Regions from separate parts of the Idiomarina sp. Sol25 genome, predicted to be linked through region 2. Evidence: predicted binding sites of a transcription regulator. Region 2 holds the regulator's gene; each other region holds the start of a gene.
The links. Region 2 encodes sigma-54, which starts transcription at its own class of promoters, with help from an activator protein. Its sites were predicted from a motif close to GTTGGCACGNNNNTNGNNT; they were not measured.

Region 1 (2,273 bases), on a different contig from region 2:
TCGAGATATTCTTGTTCGCGTTTTTGTTCAATTTGATACTCACGCGAGCTTTTCGCCGCCAACGCGCTTTGTGAACCAGAGTTGAGCAAGCGTCCGGCCTGGTCAGTTACGGTTACATTCTCGGTATTCAGACCGGTAACGGACGACGCGACCATATCCACAATTGACGCAACTTCTTCTTCACTGAGCGAGCTTCCGCCACGAACATTCAGCATGACCGAGGCTTTAGGTTGCTTTTCGCGACGAGCAAAGACATTTTCTTTGGGTACCGCAAGTAACACTCTGGCAGCAGAGACTTTTCTGATTTCTTCAATAGCGCGCGCTAATTGAACTTCACGAGAATGAAGCAGGCGCTCACGCTCCAGTCGCTGACTAACGCCAAAGCCTGGTTCACTCATTAATATTTCTGAACCGTTGTTGGTCGAATTACCGTAATCAACACCCGCACGGGTTAGCTGCAGTTTAATTGACTCGTAATCTTCTTCCGGAACCGAAACCGTATTGCCGTCCACCTGGTATTCAATACCGTTTGCATCCATGTAGTCGAGGGTGCTGATCAATTCCTGAGTTTCTAACTTACCCAAAGGCCGGTAGGTTGGCTCCTGAGCCCACAACATTATAAAAACTGCAATGGCCACACAAATAGCCAAAGCCAAGACCACAATCACCTGACGCAGCATGTCAAAGTTGCTTAACATCGTCATGATGCTGGTCTTCTCACTGCCGTCATCGTTACCTGAACTGTTGTTATCAGGTAAGTCAGTATCTTGTACCATTAGATCCGTTGATTCAGCCACGACTTATATCTCCAGTGATGCAGCGGTTAAACCGGCATTGACATTATTTCTTTGTACGCATCAACGACTTTGTTGCGCACCTGAACCGTTGCCTCAAACGCTATGCTCGACTTTTGACTGGCAATCATGGTTTGCTCCAGCGTGACATTTGGGTCACCGAGTTCCATGCGGGTTTTTAAATCACCTGAGGTTTGCTGCAGTTCGTTAACATTATCCATTGCGTTTTTCAGCATATTGGAAAAATCAGCCTGAGAGGTATTGCCTTGCAGGGCGTTCACATTCGTAGGCTGATCACGCTGGGAAGCCTGCGTGGCCATAGACTGTAACTGTTGATAAAGTGCGTTTGCTTCCACTTTCATAATTAACCCCGTCAAAAATTCATCACTGACTTTATTTAAGGTTAGTTATGCAAACAGAGTGCCAACTTTTGATCGCGGCGGTGAGGTACAAAGAAAAGCCCTGAGAAACAGGGCTAATGGTAATGGACAAGGTATTTCAAGACCGTATTATGAGCCGGTCAGAGTCAGCCCCTGTTCCCGAATTTTCGCAAGCTTGTAGCGCAACGTGCGAGGACTAATCCCAAGCTCATCGGCAACAGGTTGGCGTTTCCCCTGATGCCGTTGCAGCGCCTCTTTGATAATTTGGTATTCCTGATGGAAAAGTGACTCATCGAGGTTTTCCGACTTATCGTCAGGCGTCTCCACCTGCTCCGGAAACACACTAACGGTTTCCACCGCGTCATTTAGTTCCAGCATAAGGTCCTGTGGCTGAATTTCCCCATCGCGATGCAACACCAGAGCTCTTTGCACTACATTTTCCAGCTCCCGAACGTTGCCCGGCCAGGAATAGCGCTTTAACTGTTGAACTGCTGCGGCGGAGAAATTGACGGGCGTTTTAATACCGGAACGTTGTTTATGTCGCTGCAATAAATTTTCTGCCAGAGGAACGATATCCGCAGGTCGTTCACGTAGAGACTTCCAATGCAGAGGAAACACGTTCAGCCGATACATTAAATCTTCGCGTAATAGCCCTTCGCGCACCGCCTGTTGTAAATCTCGGTTAGAGGTAGCTATTAACCGGACATCCAACTGTATGGTTTTACGTGACCCCAGACGCTCAACCTGGCGCTCCTGAATGACTCGTAACAGCTTAGCCTGCAAGTGCATAGCCATTTCAGTCACTTCATCGAGCAGCAAAGTACCGCCCTGAGCCAGTTCAAATTTACCGGGCGAAGACTGATTAGCGCCCGTAAAGGCACCTTTCTCATAACCAAATAACATCGATTCCAGCATGTTCTCGGGTATGGCTGCGCAGTTAATAGCAATAAAGGGCCCGTCTGAGCGATCCGAATGCTGGTGAATATAACGCGCCAGCACTTCTTTACCGGTACCACTAGGCCCGGTGACCATAACGCTCGCTTCACTAACCGCAACTTTTCGTGCCATAGCCAGCACGGCCTGGCTGGAATCTTCTTCT
Region 2 (2,273 bases):
TGCATGAGCGGGCACGCAGAGGTATTGGCTATTTGCCGCAGGAGGCTTCCATTTTTCGGAAGTTAACCGTGCGCGATAATCTGATGGCTATTCTGGAAACTCGTAAAGAACTATCAACCAACGAACGTGAAGAGCAACTTGATGCTTTGCTCGAAGAGTTTCATATTGGGCACATAGCAAACAGTCAGGGCATGAGCCTGTCAGGTGGTGAACGCCGTCGGGTCGAAATTGCCCGTGCCCTGGCAGCGGAACCTACGTTTATTTTGCTGGATGAGCCTTTTGCCGGGGTGGATCCCATTTCGGTTATTGATATTAAAAAGATTGTTGAACATTTGAAACAACGTGGTATTGGTGTACTGATTACTGACCACAATGTTCGCGAAACATTGTCTGTTTGTGAACACGCTTATATTGTCAGTCATGGCGAGCTTATTGCCAGCGGCGATGCAGAAAGTATATTATCGAATCAACAGGTTAGAGACGTTTACCTCGGTGAGCAGTTCACCCTATAACGTGATACCGGGACAGTCATTATGAAGCAAAGTCTGCAGCTAAAAATTGGTCAGCAGCTGACCATGACGCCACAACTCCAACAGGCTATCCGCCTGCTGCAGCTTTCCTCGCTCGATCTTCAGTCAGAAATTCAGGATGCGTTAGACAGTAATCCATTGCTGGAGGTTGAAGGTGAAACTAGTAACGACGCCGACCAGTCTGAAACCCGCAACATTGAGGAAAGGGACGACAGTCAGCGGGAAACATCCGACGTTATAAAAACTCAGGAGATGCCTGACGAACTGCCGGTCGACAGCAGTTGGGACGACACCTACTCCAGTCATACCCCTGCCAACGGCGCAGCCTCTTCGGGGAAATCCTTTGACGGCGATTTTGAAGTCTACCAGGGCTCTACCAGCGAATCTCTGCAGGATCACCTACTCTGGCAGATGCAACTTTCTCATTTCTCAGAAGAAGACACCGCCATAGCGGAAGCCATTATCGAGGCCATAGACGACAACGGCTACCTAATGGTCGATGTTGATGAAATTATTGAAGCCGTGCGTCTGCCCGAAGTAGAAGCAGAAGAAGTTTGCATGGTGCTAAAGCGTATTCAGCATTTTGATCCAATTGGTGTCGGCGCTCGCAGTGTCAGTGAGTGCCTTGCCATTCAATTGCGGCAACTGAGCGACGACACTGAATACAAGCAGGTTGCTTTATGCTTAGTGACTGAACATATGGACTTACTCGGCAGTCGCGATTTTCGCACTATTCAGCGTAAACTGAAGTTATCGGAAGACGATTTACGCCAGACTATGCGATTAATTCAACAATTGCATCCGCATCCGGGCGAGCAAGTTGCACAGCAACCTGTTGAATATGTTATTCCTGACGTGGCCGTTACTAAAAAAAATGGTCGCTGGATGGTCGAATTAAACCCCGACAGCGTACCTAAATTAAAAGTGAACGAAGAATACGCCGCCTTAAGTAAAGCGGCAAAGTCAGTAGCCGACAGCCAGTACATAAAGAACCATACGCAAGAAGCTCGCTGGTTCATAAAAAGCCTGGAGAGCAGGAATGATACGCTGCTGAAGGTGGCTAATTGCATAGTACAGCGCCAGCAAGGCTTTTTTGAGCATGGTGAAGAGGCTATGAAGCCTATGGTACTGAACGATGTTGCTGAAACTGTCGATATGCATGAAAGTACGATTTCACGCGTAACGACACAAAAATACTTACACTGCCCAAGTGGTGTATTTGAGTTGAAATATTTTTTCTCAAGCCATGTCAGTACAGAGGGCGGTGGTGAGTGTTCAAGCACGGCAATACGTGCTTTAATTAAGAAGATGGTCGCTGCTGAAAATCGCAGTAAACCATTAAGCGACAGTAAGATTGCTGAACTGATAGCCGAACAGGGTATCCAAGTAGCAAGAAGGACAATTGCGAAGTATCGGGAATCGTTGAACATTCCATCATCGAGCCAACGCAAAAGTCTTTTATAACTTTGTTAACTGCAGAAGGAAGACGTTATGCAAATTAATTTGACCGGTCATCACATCGATATTACCGAAGCTCTGCGTGACTACGTGGACACAAAATTTGCCAAGCTGGAAAGACATTTTGACCATATAACGAATGTTCACGTCATCCTAAACGTTGAAAAAACGATTCAAAAAGCGGAAGCTACGCTGCACGTGAATGGCGGTGAGCTTTTCGCCGATTCAAAGCACGAAGATATGTACGCGGCCATCGACGGTTTAATTAATAAACTGGACCGTCAG
Region 3 (2,273 bases), on a different contig from region 2:
GCAGCATTTTTAATGCAGGCAATACCAAAGTGGGTGATGGTGTTTTGACATCGTCAGTCGCTCAGCAGTTCAGCCAGGGTACTCTGGACTTCACTGACAACTCGCTGGATATGGCCATTAGCGGTAATGGCTTCTTTGCTACAACTGATGATCTTGGCTCTCGTGACATGACTTATACGCGTTCAGGCGCCTTCAAGCTTAACGACGACAAGTTTATTGTGGATAACCAAGGCAATTATTTGCAGGGGTATCAGGTCGATCGTAACAGCGGCGTTAACTCCTCAGTCGCTCTGGCAACTACGCAGCCCATTCGTATTCCTGATGTAGCCGGTGCACCGCAAAGTACCGATAACGTATTTACTGCGTTTAACGTGGATTCCCGTCGTTCAGAAATTGATGGCACAGCTAACCCATTTGACCCGGAAACTCCCAGCACGTATCACAGTTCTACCTCAGCAACTGTTTATGACTCTCTGGGTGAGTCGCATACACTATCAACGTATTACGTGAAGAGAGATTCCGAGGAAAGTCAGTGGGAGGTGTATGCCACTTTTGACGGCAAGGAAATAGATTTGCAGGCGGCTGACGCGGCTGATGAAGCGACGACAACATCAGTTAAAGGCGCTAAAGGTATCCGACTTGACTTCTTAGGTAACGGAGAACCTGAATTGGATTCCGGGCAAGTGACTTTTGATCCTGGCACCATTGATTTGTCTGGTGATGACTATGATGGTAATCCTTACTTAGATAATGGTGCGGAAGACCAGACTCTTCAATTTAACTTCCAAGATCTAAGTGGCACAACAACGCCAACTCAGTTTGCTTCAGATTTTGAGGTAACTAACCTAGACCAGGACGGCAGTACGGTCGGTCGCTTAACGAATGTTGATATTGGTAAAGATGGTCTTATTGCTGCAACTTATTCAAATGGTGATGTCCAGTATCTGGGGCAGGTGGCCATTGTTCGTTTTGCTAACGAGCAAGGCCTGACTCAAATTGGCGGTACTAAGTGGCGTGAAAGTATTGACTCTGGATCGCCGCTGTCAGGCGAAGCTAATACTGGAACCTTTGGTGGAATCGAAGCGTCAGCGCTGGAAAACTCAAACGTTAACCTGACCAAAGAGTTGGTTGATTTAATTTCAGCCCAGCGTAATTTCCAGGCGAACTCGCGTTCACTTGAAGTGAATAACACCATTAATCAGACCATTCTTCAGATTCGATAATAATTTCGGGTTACTGACTAAAAAAAGACGCCTTTGGGCGTCTTTTTTGTTTTTGGCACGAAATCTGCATTGCTTAACCCAGATGACAAAATTTTGGCTGGAGGTCAGCTATGGACAAGATGCTATGGGTAGCGATGAGCGGCGCGAAAGAAAACATGAACGCTGTCGCTGTTCGTGCCAACAACTTAGCGAACGCCAATACCACGGCGTTTAAAGGCGACTTGCAACAGGCGCGCGCCATGCAAGCCTTTGGCGAAGGTTTACCAACTCGGGTCTTTTCTATGACGGAAAGCCCCGGGCAAAACTTTGCCAGTGGAGCAATACAAACAACCGGCCGGAACATGGATGTTGCCATTAAAGATCAGGGCTGGATTGCGGTCGACGATGGCACTGGCAATGAACGTTATACCCGCAACGGGAGCCTCGAAGTGGGCACTGATGGCTTGTTAAAAAACTCAACAGGCCAGACGGTGCTCGGCAATAACGGCCCCATATTTGTTCCCATGCCCATAGACAACCTGGCAATAGGAGCAAACGGGAATATCTCAATACGCCCGATGGGCGCTCCGGCAAACGCGATGGAAGTGATTGACCGCATTAAATTAGTTAATCCGCCGAACGGCAATATGGAAAAAGGTAACGATGGCCTGTTTAAGTTAAAAGATGACCAGCAAGCCTTAGCCGATGCCAACGTAAAGCTGCAAATTGGCGCTTTGGAAGGCAGTAACGTGAACAGTGTCGAAGAAATGACGCACATGATTGCTCTGCAGCGTCAGTACGAAATGAACGTCAAATTAATGAAAACGGCCGATGAGAACGCCCAGCGTTCCGAGTCGCTGATGAGAATGAGCTAAGCTTAGCCCAGGAGAAAGACCATGAACCCAGCATTATGGATAAGTAAAACCGGACTGGATGCGCAGCAGCGCGATATTTCAGTCATTTCCAACAACCTGGCGAACTCCAGCACCATTGGCTTTAAAAAGAGCCGGGCAGTGTTTGAGGACTTGCTTTACCAGAACATTAACCAGCCGGGCGGTCAGTCGGCACAGG

Region 1: fliE (flagellar hook-basal body complex protein FliE) is a predicted target of sigma-54. The motif match lies at 1,204-1,222, and genes of this name have one in related genera.
Region 3: Q5L94_RS11130 (flagellar basal body rod protein FlgF) is a predicted target of sigma-54. The motif match lies at 1,275-1,293, and genes of this name have one in related genera.

Annotation. Positions count from the first base shown of each region.
Region 1 is NZ_JAUPEW010000006.1:20,247-22,519, forward strand. It holds gene fliF (flagellar basal-body MS-ring/collar protein FliF) at 1-776, opposite strand, end outside; gene fliE (flagellar hook-basal body complex protein FliE) at 824-1,156, opposite strand; gene Q5L94_RS09695 (sigma-54 dependent transcriptional regulator) at 1,304-2,273, opposite strand, start outside.
Region 2 is NZ_JAUPEW010000004.1:45,386-47,658, reverse strand. It holds gene lptB (LPS export ABC transporter ATP-binding protein) at 1-512, shown strand, start outside; gene Q5L94_RS07510 (RNA polymerase factor sigma-54) at 534-1,994, shown strand; gene hpf (ribosome hibernation promoting factor) at 2,022-2,273, shown strand, end outside.
Region 3 is NZ_JAUPEW010000008.1:23,787-26,059, forward strand. It holds gene flgE (flagellar hook protein FlgE) at 1-1,223, shown strand, start outside; gene Q5L94_RS11130 (flagellar basal body rod protein FlgF) at 1,334-2,077, shown strand; gene flgG (flagellar basal-body rod protein FlgG) at 2,099-2,273, shown strand, end outside.